DNA from 3 places in the Micromonospora sp. CPCC 205561 genome. Region 3 is predicted to be linked to each of the others. Evidence: riboswitches for the same ligand, from Rfam matches in the RefSeq annotation. Region 3 holds a riboswitch; each other region holds the start of a gene.

Region 1 (3,808 bases), on a different contig from region 3:
CGACTTCCTGATCTACCTGCTCGGCACCGGGCCGTGGCAGCTGGGTCTGGTGGTCACCCTGGCCATCCTGCTGACGATCTTCGCCGGCGCCAGCGTGGCCATCGTCATCCAGGCGGCGGCCACCGCGGTGCTGATAGTGACGCTCAGCCCGTCGACCGAGAACCTGGAGATACCCCGGTTCGTCGACGCCTTCGTCGGCGGCGGGATAGCGCTGCTGGTCACCGCGATCCTGCTGCCGCTCAATCCGCTGCGGATCATCAACCGGGCCGCCCGGCCGGCCCTGGACCTGCTCGCCGACCAGCTGGACGCCGCCGCGGAGGCCCTGCGGAACCGCGACCGCGAGAAGGCGCAACGCGCCCTGGAACGGCTCCGCAACAACCAGGACGAGCTCTCCACCTTCACCGAGGCGATCGAGGGGGCGAAGGAGACCGCCATGCTCTCGCCGGCCCGGTGGCACCGGAGGGACGAGCTGACCCACTACGCCGAGGCCGCCGACCCGCTCGACCGGGCGATGCGCAACGCCGGCACGCTGATCCGGCGCGCCGTCACCCTGATCGAGGACGAGGAGCCCGTCCCCGAGTCGATGCCGGACGCGTTGGCCCACCTGGCCGAGTCGGTACGCCTGCTCAAGCACGAGTTCGCGGTCGGGGAGGAACCGGAGCAGGCGCGGGAGCGGGCGTTGCGCGCGGTCAGCGAGGCCGGCCGAGCGTACGCCGACGGGGTCGGCTTCTCCGGCAGCGTGGTGGTCGCGCAGGTGCGTACCACGGCCAGCGACCTGATGGTGGCCTCGGGCCTCACGCAGGAGGAGGCTAACCGGGGGGTGCGCCAGTCCTTCGGCGACCTGGACCGGCCGCGGGACGCGGGGGAGCGGAGCGACGCCCCAAGACCCCCCGCCACACCCCCACTCGGCTGACCCGCCCCGCCCCACGCCCCCGCCCCGCCCCGCCCCGCCCCTCGCCCCCGCCCCTCGCCCCTTGCCCTCGCCCCCGCCCTCGCGATCTTGCACTTTCGGCCTTCGAGGTGAGGCTTGAGTCCGGATTGTCGGGGCGGCAAGTGCAAGATCGGCGCGGCCGGGCGGCCGGGCGGCCGGGCGGCGGGCCGCCACGTCACGCCAGCGCGGCCAGGGCGGCGAGCAGCCGGTCCACGTGGGCGGCGGTGCTGCCCAGGCCGATGCTGGCGCGCAGGGCGGTCGGCGGCAGGTCCCGCCGGCCGCTGCGCGTCGCCGCCTCGACGAGCAGCCGCCGGGCCAGCGGGTGGGCGCAGAAGAGGCCGTCCCGTACCCCGATGTCGTGCGCGCGGGCCAGCTCGGCCGCCACCTCCGCCGAGTCCCGGCCGGCCACCGCGAACGACACGATGCCCACCCGGGGCGCGCCCGGCCCGAAGGTGCGCAGCTCCACCACGTGCGGCAGGGCCGCGATGCCCTCGCGCAGCCGGGCCAGCAGGGCCTGCTCGGCGTCGTGCAGGGCCCCCCGGTCCGCGTCGGCCAGGGCCGCGCAGACCGCGGCCAGCGCGACCGCGCCGAGCAGGTTCGGCGTACCCGCCTCGTGCCGGCCGGGGCCGGCCGACCACCGTACATCGTGGGTGGCCGCCCCGACGTGGCTGGTGGCGCCCCCGCCGGCCAGGTAGGGCGGCGCGGCGTCCAGCCAGTCCGCCCGCCCGACCAGCACCCCCGCGCCGAACGGCGCGTACAGCTTGTGACCGGAGACCGCGAGGTAGTCGACGCCGAGGGCGGCGACGTCCACCGGCGCGTGCGGGGCGAGCTGCGCCGCGTCCACGGCGATCCGGGCCCCGTGCCGCCGCGCCACCCGGGCCAGTTCGGCCACCGGCCAGCGCTCGCCCGTCACGTTGCTGGCGGCGGTCACCGCGACCAGCACCGGCGGGCCCTGCGCGGGGCGCGGGCCGCCCCCCGTGCCGGGCCGGCGTAGCTCGGCGAGCGCGCAGGCCAGCGCGCGGACCGCCTCGGCCGGCTCCCGGGGCACCGGCAGCCGGACCGAGCCGCGCGGCCAGGGCAGCAGGTTGGCGTGGTGCTCACCGCCGAAGGTCACCACCGTGGTGCCGGCGGGCAGGGCCCGGGCCAGCAGGTTCAGCGCGTCGGTGGTGTTGCGGGTGAAGACCACGTGGTCGTCGGCGCGGGCGCCGAAGAAGTCACCGACAGTCTGCCGGGCGCGCTCGTAGGCGAGGGTGCAGCGCCGCGACAGGGCTCCGGCGCCACGGTGCACGCTGGCGTACCAGGGCAGCAGCTCGGCCACCGCGTCGGCCGCGACCCGCGCGCAGGGCGCGGTCGCCGCGTAGTCCAGGTTGACCTGGCCGGGCACGCCGAGCACGTCGAGCGGCCCGACGGCGGCGGCCGGCCGCGGCGCGGGCGGGGGTACGAGAGTGACGGTCATGGCCGACCTCCGGGTCCAGGGACCCCGGGTGGGCACACACGGGCGGGGTCCGCGCTTGCCCGGCGCGCGGTTCACGGGCCGGGCCCGGTCATCACCCGGGGCACCCCACCGCGAACTCGACGAGGGTTGCCGGCCAGCAAGCCGGGGCTTGACGCTGGCGCTCGTGACCTGCGGGCAGCATAGCCGGGCGAATGCGCCCGGACCAGCCGGCCCGCGGTGGTTACGCTGACCGCATGGCCGACACCCCGCCCGGCGTACCCCTGCCGCCGTCGCCGACCGCGCCCGCCGTCCCGCCGGCCGGCGGGGCTCCCCGGATGCCGCTGCGCCGGCTGGGCTGGCGTCGGTTCCTGGTGCTGGCCGCGACCGTCCTGTTCATCGCGGCGTGCGCGCTGTTCATGGTCTTCACGCTGGGCGAGAACCTCGGCGCCGAGGCGCTGCTGATCGGCGTGGTCGCCGCGATCCTCCCGGTTCCGGTGCTGGTGGGCTGCTTCCTCTGGCTGGACCGCTACGAACCGGAGCCGCTGAAGTACCTGGTCTTCTGCTTCGCCTGGGGCGCGTTCGTCTCCACCGCCGCCTCGCTGACCGTCAACGAGTTCTGGGCCGGGCGCTTCGAGGCGTGGGGGCTGCCGACCGCGCTGACGGCGGTGCTGGTCGCGCCGTTCATCGAGGAGCTGACCAAGGCGCTCGGGCCGATCCTGTTGCTGATCTTCCGCCGCCGGGAGATCTCCGGCATCACCGACGCCCTGGTCTACTGCGGGCTCTCCGCGATCGGGTTCGCCATGGTGGAGAACATCCTCTACCTGGGCGGCTACGGCTACGCCACCGGCGTGGAGCGGTACGGCCCCGCGACCGGCGCGCAGCAGGTCATCGCCGTCTTCATCGTCCGGATCCTGCTCTTCGGCTTCGCCCACCCGCTCTTCACCTCGATGACCGGGGTGGGGCTGGGGATCGCCGCGCGCGCCGCCGACCGGTGGGTCCGGGTGCTCGCCCCGATCGCCGGCCTGCTGCTGGCGATGATGCTGCACGGCCTCTGGAACCTGCTGCCGACGCTCACCCAGGCCACCGGCCAGATGCTGATCATGCTGTACGGCTTCATCGGCGTGATGGTGCCGGTCTTCTTCGGCATGGTCGGGCTCGCCGTGTGGCTGCGCGCCTGGGAGGGGCGGCTCACCGAGCGGACCCTGCCGGACTACGTCCGAGCGGGCTGGCTCACCCCGCCCGAGGTGGCGGCGCTGAGCAGCCTGGGGCGCCGGCACGCGGCGCGGGCGTGGGCCAAGCGGGTGGCCGGCGACGCGGGACTGAAGGCGATGCGCGGCTACCAGTTCGCCGCGACCCGGCTGGCGCTGCTGCGCGACGGCGCCCTGCGCGGCCTGGACCGGCGGCCGGCGGACCGCGAGCGGACCGCGCGGGAGGAACGCGAG
Region 2 (3,808 bases), on a different contig from region 3:
AGACCATGCGCCGCACGGTGGTGCAGGCGTGGGAGAGCAGTCAGCACGACCGCGACGCCCTGGAACAGCAGGCAGCCGAGCTGCGCCGCTCCAACGAGGACCTGGAGCAGTTCGCGTACGTGGCGTCACACGACCTGCAGGAGCCGCTGCGCAAGGTGGCGTCGTTCTGCCAGATGCTGGAGCGCCGCTACGCCGACCAGCTCGACGACCGGGCCCGGCAGTACATCGGCTTCGCCGTCGACGGGGCGAGCCGGATGCAGGAGCTGATCAATGACCTGCTCACCTTCTCCCGGATCGGCCGGGTCTACGCGGAGCAGCGGGAGGTCGACCTGGCCGAGGTGCTCGCGCAGGCGGAGGCGAACCTCTCCCGGGCGGTGGAGGAGGCCGGCGCGACCATCACCCACGACCCGCTGCCCACCGTGCGCGGCGAGCCGACCCTGCTGACCATGCTGTGGCAGAACCTGCTGGGCAACGCCGTCAAGTTCCGCAGCCCCGACCGGGCCCCGCTGGTACGGGTGACGGTCGCGGAGACGCCGGAGGGCTGGTCGTTCGCGGTCGAGGACAACGGCATCGGCATCGACCCCCGGTACGCCGAGAAGATCTTCGTCATCTTCCAGCGGCTGCATCCCCGGGGCGCCTACCCGGGCACCGGCATCGGCCTGGCGATCTGCAAGAAGGTCGTCGAGCACCACGGCGGGACGTTGAGCCTGGACGAGGCGTACCAGGGCGGGACGCGGTTCGTCTTCACGATGCCGCGCGTGCCGGCGGCGGTCGTACCCGGACAGTCGGGCGAGCCGGCGGCGGAGCAGAGGGTCCCGGTCTGAGGGAGCACGCGACGGCGTGCCGGGCGCGATGCCAGCGGGGCAGGATTGGACCTCGCCCCGGCACCGCCCGTGCTCCCTACGATGACGGCCCACGATCCGGGCACCGCCGGGAGGGACGTCATGCGGGAGCGCTTCGCCGACCTGTCCACGCCGCTGATCGCCGACGCCTGCGTAGGCCTCGGTGTGCCGCCGCGCGCGGCGCCGGCCGGGATCCGCGCGGTCGTCCCCGGTCACCGGATCGCGGGCCGGGTGCTGCCGGTGCGCCACCACGGCAGCGTCGACGTGTTCCTGGAGGCGTACGCGAACGCGGCCCCGGGCGACGTGCTCGTCATCGACAACGGCGGCCGCGGCGACGAGGCGTGCGTCGGCGAACTGGCGGTGCTGGAGGGCGTCGCGGCCGGGATCGCCGGGCTGCTGGTGTGGGGCCTGCACCGGGACACTCCCGAGCTGGTGGAGATCGGCCTGCCCGTGTTCAGCTACGGCGCCCTCCCCCTCGGGCCGACCCGGCTCGACCCAAGGGAGCCGGAAACGCTCACCAGCGCCCGGGTCGGGCCGCACCTGGTGGGTCCCGACGACCTCGTGGTCGCCGACGACGACGGCGCGCTCTTCCTCCCCGCCGGGCGCGCCGCGGAGCTGTTCGCCGCGGCGGAGCGCATCCGCGACGTCGAGCGGGTCCAGGCACGGCGGATCCGCGCCGGGGAGACGCTGCGCGAGCAGACCGGCTTCGCCGAGTACCTGGCCCACCGCGCCACCGACCCGGCCTACACCTTCCGCCGGCACCTGCGGCGGGTGGGCGGGGCGATCGAGGAGTGACCCGGGCCCGGGTGAGGGTCGTCATAGCGGCTGGACGGTTGCCGGGGACGGGCTGCTAGCCTCGTCGGCAGGTCATGAGCGCCAGCGTCAAGCCCCGGCTCGCTGGCCGGCAACCCTCGTCCGCGCAGGGGTGCCCCGGGTGAGGACCAGGCACCGGAGTGGTTCCGGTGCAAGCGCGGCCTGGTTCCCGGGTCGTCACCGACCGAGGAGAGCCATGTCCTTCCGCAGCCTCGCCCCACCGGCGGGCCCCGCCGTGGCCCCGACGGAGCCGGCCCTGACGCGGCGCCGCCACGTCGACACGATGCGGGTCTGCGCCACCTCCTGTCGCCCCGGCGACGCGCGCTAGGCGCGCCACCCCTTCTGCCACGACCCATCCCAGCGGTACGCCCACCGGGCGCACCGTCGGCGACGCACGCCCGTGCCCGCCACCGGAACACCTCATCGGAGACACCTGTGCGCATCCTTTCCTCCCTCACCCGGGCCGCCGCCCTCGGCGTCGCCGCCGTCCTCGCCGCCACCGCGCTGACCGGCTGCGGCGACGACGCCTCCGGCGCCTCGGCCGACAACCCGTACGGCCTGCTCCAGCCGGGCGTGCTGCGCGCCGGCACGCTCACCGACGCCCCGCCGAACGTCTACCTCAAGGACGGCAGGTTCACCGGCTTCGACAACGACCTGCTCACCGCGGTCGCCGCGAAGGTCGGCCTGAAGGTGGAGTTCGTCGGCACGGACTTCTCCGCCCTGCTCTCCCAGGTCAACAACCGCAAGTTCGACGTCGGCAGCTCCTCGATCACGATCACCGAGGCGCGGAGGAAGACCGTCGACTTCGGCAACGGCTACGACTTCGGCCACTTCGGACTCGACGTGCCGGCCGGCTCGTCGATCACCGGATTCGACCAGCTCGCCGGCAAGCGGGTCGTGGTCGTGCAGGGCACCGTCCAGGACGACTACGCCACCGGCGAGGGGCTCGACCCGGTCCGGGTGCCCGACTACAACGGCGCGATCAACCAGCTCAAGGCCGGCACCGCCGACGCCTGGATCGCCCCCGCCGAGATCGGCGACAAGTCGGCCGCCGACAGCGGCGGCAAGATCACCGTGGCGGCCAAGCTGCTCAGCCCTGCCCCCACGGCGTACGCGTTCGCCAAGGGCAACGACAAGCTGCGCGAGGCACTGGACAAGGGCCTCGACGAGGTGATCGCGGACGGCACGTGGAGCCGCCTGCAGGCCCAGTACTACCCGGGCCGCCCGATCCCGGCCGACTTCAAGCCGGGCAGCGGCACGGTTGCGGTGCCGTCGGCGTCGGCCACCTCCTGAGACGTACGGACGACGAGCGGGCGGGGCGGTGGGAGGAACGATGGATCCGTTGAGCACCCTGTGGGAGACCTTCTTCGACTGGGACTCCATGCGCGAGGCGCTGCCCGAGATGCTGACGGTGGGGCTGCCCAACACGCTGATCCTGGCGGTCTCCGCCGCCCTGCTCGGCTCGGTGCTGGGCATGGCACTGGCCGTCGCGGGCATCTCGCGTACCCGATGGCTGCGGTGGCCGGCGCGGGTCTACACCGACGTGTTCCGCGGCCTGCCCGCCGCGGCGACGATCCTGCTCATCGGCGTCGGCCTGGCGCCGCTGGGCATGCGGGTGTGGGGGCCCAACCCGTACCCCCTGGGCATCCTGGCGCTGTCGCTGATCGCGGCGGCCTACATCGGCGAGATCTTCCGCTCCGGCATCCAGTCGGTGGAGGCCGCGCAGCTGGAGGGGGCCCGGGCACTGGGCCTGTCCTGGGGTGAGGCGATGCGCCTGGTGATCGTCCCGCAGGGGATCCGCCGGGTGCTGCCCGCCTGGGTGAACCAGCTGATCGCGCTGATCAAGGACTCCAGCCTGGTCTACTTCCTCGGCCTGCTGGCCAGCCAGCGGGAGTTGTTCCGGATCGGGCAGGACTACGCGGCGAACACCGGCAACCAGTCGGCGCTGCTGCTGGCCGGGCTGTGCTACCTGACGCTGACGGTTCCGCTGACGCACGCCGTCAACTGGATCGACCGGCGGCTGCGGCACGGCCGGCAGGCCACCGCGCCCGGTGACGACGACGACCTCGACCTGGCGCTGCCGGGCGCGGCGGGAGGGAACCAGCGATGAGCATCGACACGACGGCACCGGTGAGCCTGCGCGTCCGCGACGT
Region 3 (3,808 bases):
TTTACGCCGGCCCGATCGGAACGTTGGTCGGGAGGGACGCTCGCACAACGCCTCCGGCGTTGGGTCGCAAGAACTGAAAGTCTCCGGCGAAACGCCCTCCCGCAGGGAGCATCCTGCGCCGTCCCTTTCCTGCCGTCAAGTCCTCGGGACCGCATTTCGCGTACGCACAGCAAAACCACAGCTACCCACCGCTCCCCGCCCCCCCCTCCCCCGCCCCCTCCCTCCCCGCCCCGCCCCGTCCTGCCCCCTCCTGCCCCCGCGATCTTGCACTTTCCGCCCCCAGCCGGGCCGAAATGTCGGGAATGCGGGGGCGACGAGTGCAAGATGGCGGGGCGGGTGTGGCGGGGGCGGGGCGAGGGGTGGGGTGGGGGTGGGAAGGCGGGGCGGGTGGGGGTGGTCAGGAGAGGAGGTTGGCGTCTCGGGCGGCGCGCAGGGAGGGCTTGATGCGGTGGGTGGGGCCCACCTCGGCGGCCACGGCGTCGAGGGTCTTGAGGCCCTCGCCGGTGTTGAAGACGACGGTCTCCGCCGTCGGGTCGAGCCGGCCCGCCTCGACCAGCTTGCGCAGCACCGCCACGGTCACCCCGCCGGCGGTCTCGGCGAAGACGCCGGTGGTCCGGGCCAGCAGCCGGATGCCGGCGCGGATCTCGTCGTCGTCGACGTACTCCATCCAGCCCCCGGTGCGGCGCACCGCCTCCAGGGCGTAGAGGCCGGCGGCCGGGTCCCCGATGTTCAGCGACTTGGCGATGCCGGTCGGCTTGACCGGGACGATGGTGTCGCTTTCGGCGTGCAGCGCGGTGGCGATCGGGTTGCAGCCGGCCGACTGGGCGCCGAACACCTTCCAGCCGCCGGCCGGCGCCTCCACCAGGCCGATCTCGACCAGCTCGGTGAACGCCTTGTCGATCTTGGTGAGCAGCTCGCCGGAGGCCATCGGGATCACCACCTGCGCCGGGATCCGCCAGCCGAGCTGCTCGGCCACCTCGTAGCCGAGCGTCTTGGACCCCTCGGCGTAGTAGGGGCGTACGTTCACGTTGACGAACGCGGTGTCCTCGAACTCGTCCGTCTCCACCAGCTCGCCGCAGAGCCGGTTCACGTCGTCGTACGAGCCGTCGATGGCGACCAGCTCGCCGCCGTAGACGGCGGTGGTGACCACCTTGCCCTGCTCCAGGTCGCTCGGGATGAAGACCACCGACGGCGCGCCGGCCCGGGCGGCGTGCGCGGCGACCGAATTGGCCAGGTTGCCGGTGGAGGCGCAGGCGTAGCGGCTGAAGCCGAGGGCGTGGGCGGCGGTCAGGGCCACGGAGACCACCCGGTCCTTGAACGAGTGCGTCGGGTTGGCGCTGTCGTCCTTGACCCAGAGCGGAGCGGTGATGCCCAGCTGGGCGGCGAGGTGCGGGGCGGCCACCAGCGGGGTGAAGCCCGGGTCGAGGGTGACCCGCGTCGCCGGGTCCTGACCGGCGGGCAGCAACGCCGCGTACCGCCAGATGTTCTGCGGGCCCGCCTCGATCTGCTTCCGGGTGACCCGCGCGAGCGCGGCGGCGTCGTAGTCGACCTCCAGCGGGCCGAAACACTCGTAGCAGGCGTGCTGGGCGGCGAGCGGGTAGCGGGCCGAGCAGGCGCGGCAGACCAGGGCGCGGGCGGGGCTGGCCGTGGTGTCGATGCCGGGCGGGGCGAACGTCGACGTCATGTCGAGGGTCCTCTCATCTTTCCCCGCATCGCACCCTGCGGCGGGGACGGAATTGGCACCTGCCCCGCCGGTCGCTCTGCGATGAGCGCGCGGGGTGGTTGCCGGGGCGTCGTCGGGCCGTATCCCTCAGCCCCTCTGGATGAGGTATGCAGTTGTGCCGTCGAGTCTAAGCACCGACGCCGCCCGGACCGGCGGGACATCCCACGCTGTGAGCGACGCCGCAGGCCCGGCCGTCCGGCCGGACGGTCCGCGGCACGCCCCGCCGCCCGGGCCGTCGAGCGCTGCCGCCCTCCGGATGGACGCCGCGCCGGCCCTGGTCCACCACCGGCGGGCGCGCTGGCGCGAGGCCGCTACGGTGCGGGCACATCGACGGAAAGGAACGCGTGATGCGTCGCAAACTCGTCCCGGTGGTGGCGCTCTCCATGGCCTGCCTGCTGGTGGCCACCACCGCCTGCTCCTCGGGCAGCCGGAAGAAGCGGAGCCGGTCCGCCGACCGGGCCGCCGGCACCGCCGCGCAGCGGGACGACGCCGACGCCGCCCCGGCGACCAGCCGGGCGACCCCGACGCGCCGCACCGGTGACCGGCTCACCTGCGCCGCGCTGCGCGACACCCGGGTCGGCAGCCCGAAGGTCCGCTACCAGGGGTACGCGGCCCCGATCCCCCTCGCCGACGGCCGCTGGTCCGACCGGGACGGCACGACAGTGGAGTTGCAGCGGCCGTGCGCCGTCGGCGACCTCGACGGCGACGGCGCGGCCGACGCGATCGGAGTGGTCATGCTCGACGGCGGCGGCACCGGCCGCTTCTTCACCCTCGCCGCCTGGCGCAACGTCGGAGGAAAGCCGGACTACCAGGCCCAGGCCGACCTCGGCGACCGTACGCCGGTGCAGAGCGTCAGCGTCCGCGACGGCAGGGCGACGGTGGTCTACCTGACCCGGCCCGCGGACGGCCCGACGGCGGAGCTGAGCATCCGACGCACCGCCGTCTACCAGCTCAGGGGCACGAAGCTGGTGGAGCTGAGCCACGCCGACACCCGCGCGACCGGCACCGACGGCGGCACGGCCGGCTCCGCCGACGGCGACACCGCAGTGGACTCCTCCACCCGCAGGCGCGGGCCCCGTTCCCACTGACCCCGACACGCCCCCGCTTACGTCGGTGCGGGCCCGCCACCACCCGGGCGAGGCGGACCGGCGGCTCCCGTCCCGCTCCGACCGCGTCGGCCGGGTTCCGGGACCGGTGATGTCGTGGCCGAGCCGGCGCGACAGGCGCCCGGAGGGTGCCCGGAGCGGTGGTCGCGCAGGTGGGGCGGCCGAACCGCGCTCGACGGCCGCCGTCCCAGGATCGGCGCCGCACCGGCGGGTGCGATGATCGGGCGATGGCACTTCCCGAAGCCCGACCCGCGGCGCGCCGTCACCGGGGAGTTCCAGACCCGACGCGGACGGTCGGGCTCGCGGTCTGCGGACTCGTCCTGCTGGGCGCCTGCTCCCCGGCGGGTGACCTGCCGTCGGTCGAACCGGCGCCGAGCAGGGTACCGAGAGGGACCGCGCCGGCGTCCGGGGCCGCCCCCACCGCCGGCTGCCCGGACTCCGGCGTCCACATCAGTTCGCCGGGCACCAGCGCCGCGATGGGTCTGCGGGCCCTCGGGCTGGAGCTGGTCAACTGCGGCACGGAGCCCTACCGGCTCGACGGCTACCCGGTGCCGCGACTGTTCGACGGCGACGGCGACCCGATCCCGGTCCGGGTGATCGACGGGGCCGAGGGGATCACGTCGGGCTTCGACGATCCGCCCCGGCCGCTGATCCTGCGGCCCGGCGAGCGGGCCGGCGCCGCCGTGCTCTGGCGCAACCTGGTGACGGACCCGACGGTCGTCGCCACGGCCGGCGAGCGGCTGGAGGTCGCCCCCGCCGTGGGCCGGTCCGCGCAGGTCGTCGGCCTCGACGGGCCGATCGACCTCGGCAACACGGGCCGGATCGGCGTCAGCGCGTGGCAGAAGCGGGCGGCCGACCCGGCGCCGACGCCCACCCGCCCGCTGCCGGGCGACCCGGACCCGGGCGGCTCGGCGCCGAGCAGTTCGACGCCGCCGCTGCCGTGAGGCGCGCAGGACCTCAGCTGGTGATGTCCTTGCGG

What was found. Region 3 has a riboswitch for S-adenosylmethionine ahead of thrC (threonine synthase). Riboswitches for the same ligand answer to the same signal wherever they lie in the genome.
Region 1: it holds a riboswitch for S-adenosylmethionine, as region 3 does, so the genes downstream of both, V6V16_RS24075 (aminotransferase class V-fold PLP-dependent enzyme) here and thrC (threonine synthase) in region 3, are expected to answer to the same signal.
Region 2: it holds a riboswitch for S-adenosylmethionine, as region 3 does, so the genes downstream of both, V6V16_RS24755 (ABC transporter substrate-binding protein) here and thrC (threonine synthase) in region 3, are expected to answer to the same signal.

Annotation. Positions count from the first base shown of each region.
Region 1 is NZ_JBAKHV010000061.1:6,458-10,265, forward strand. It holds gene V6V16_RS24070 (FUSC family protein) at 1-913, shown strand, start outside; gene V6V16_RS24075 (aminotransferase class V-fold PLP-dependent enzyme) at 1,107-2,387, opposite strand; SAM riboswitch class IV at 2,434-2,556, opposite strand; gene V6V16_RS24080 (PrsW family intramembrane metalloprotease) at 2,579-3,808, shown strand, end outside.
Region 2 is NZ_JBAKHV010000065.1:22,317-26,124, reverse strand. It holds gene V6V16_RS24765 (sensor histidine kinase) at 1-824, shown strand, start outside; gene V6V16_RS24760 (RraA family protein) at 945-1,637, shown strand; SAM riboswitch class IV at 1,708-1,819, shown strand; gene V6V16_RS24755 (ABC transporter substrate-binding protein) at 2,091-2,948, shown strand; gene V6V16_RS24750 (amino acid ABC transporter permease) at 2,989-3,765, shown strand; gene V6V16_RS24745 (amino acid ABC transporter ATP-binding protein) at 3,768-3,808, shown strand, end outside.
Region 3 is NZ_JBAKHV010000015.1:11,423-15,230, forward strand. It holds gene thrC (threonine synthase) at 398-1,684, opposite strand; SAM riboswitch class I at 1,695-1,830, opposite strand; gene V6V16_RS10860 (hypothetical protein) at 2,071-2,811, shown strand; gene V6V16_RS10865 (DUF4232 domain-containing protein) at 3,057-3,773, shown strand; gene V6V16_RS10870 (ABC transporter permease) at 3,787-3,808, opposite strand, start outside.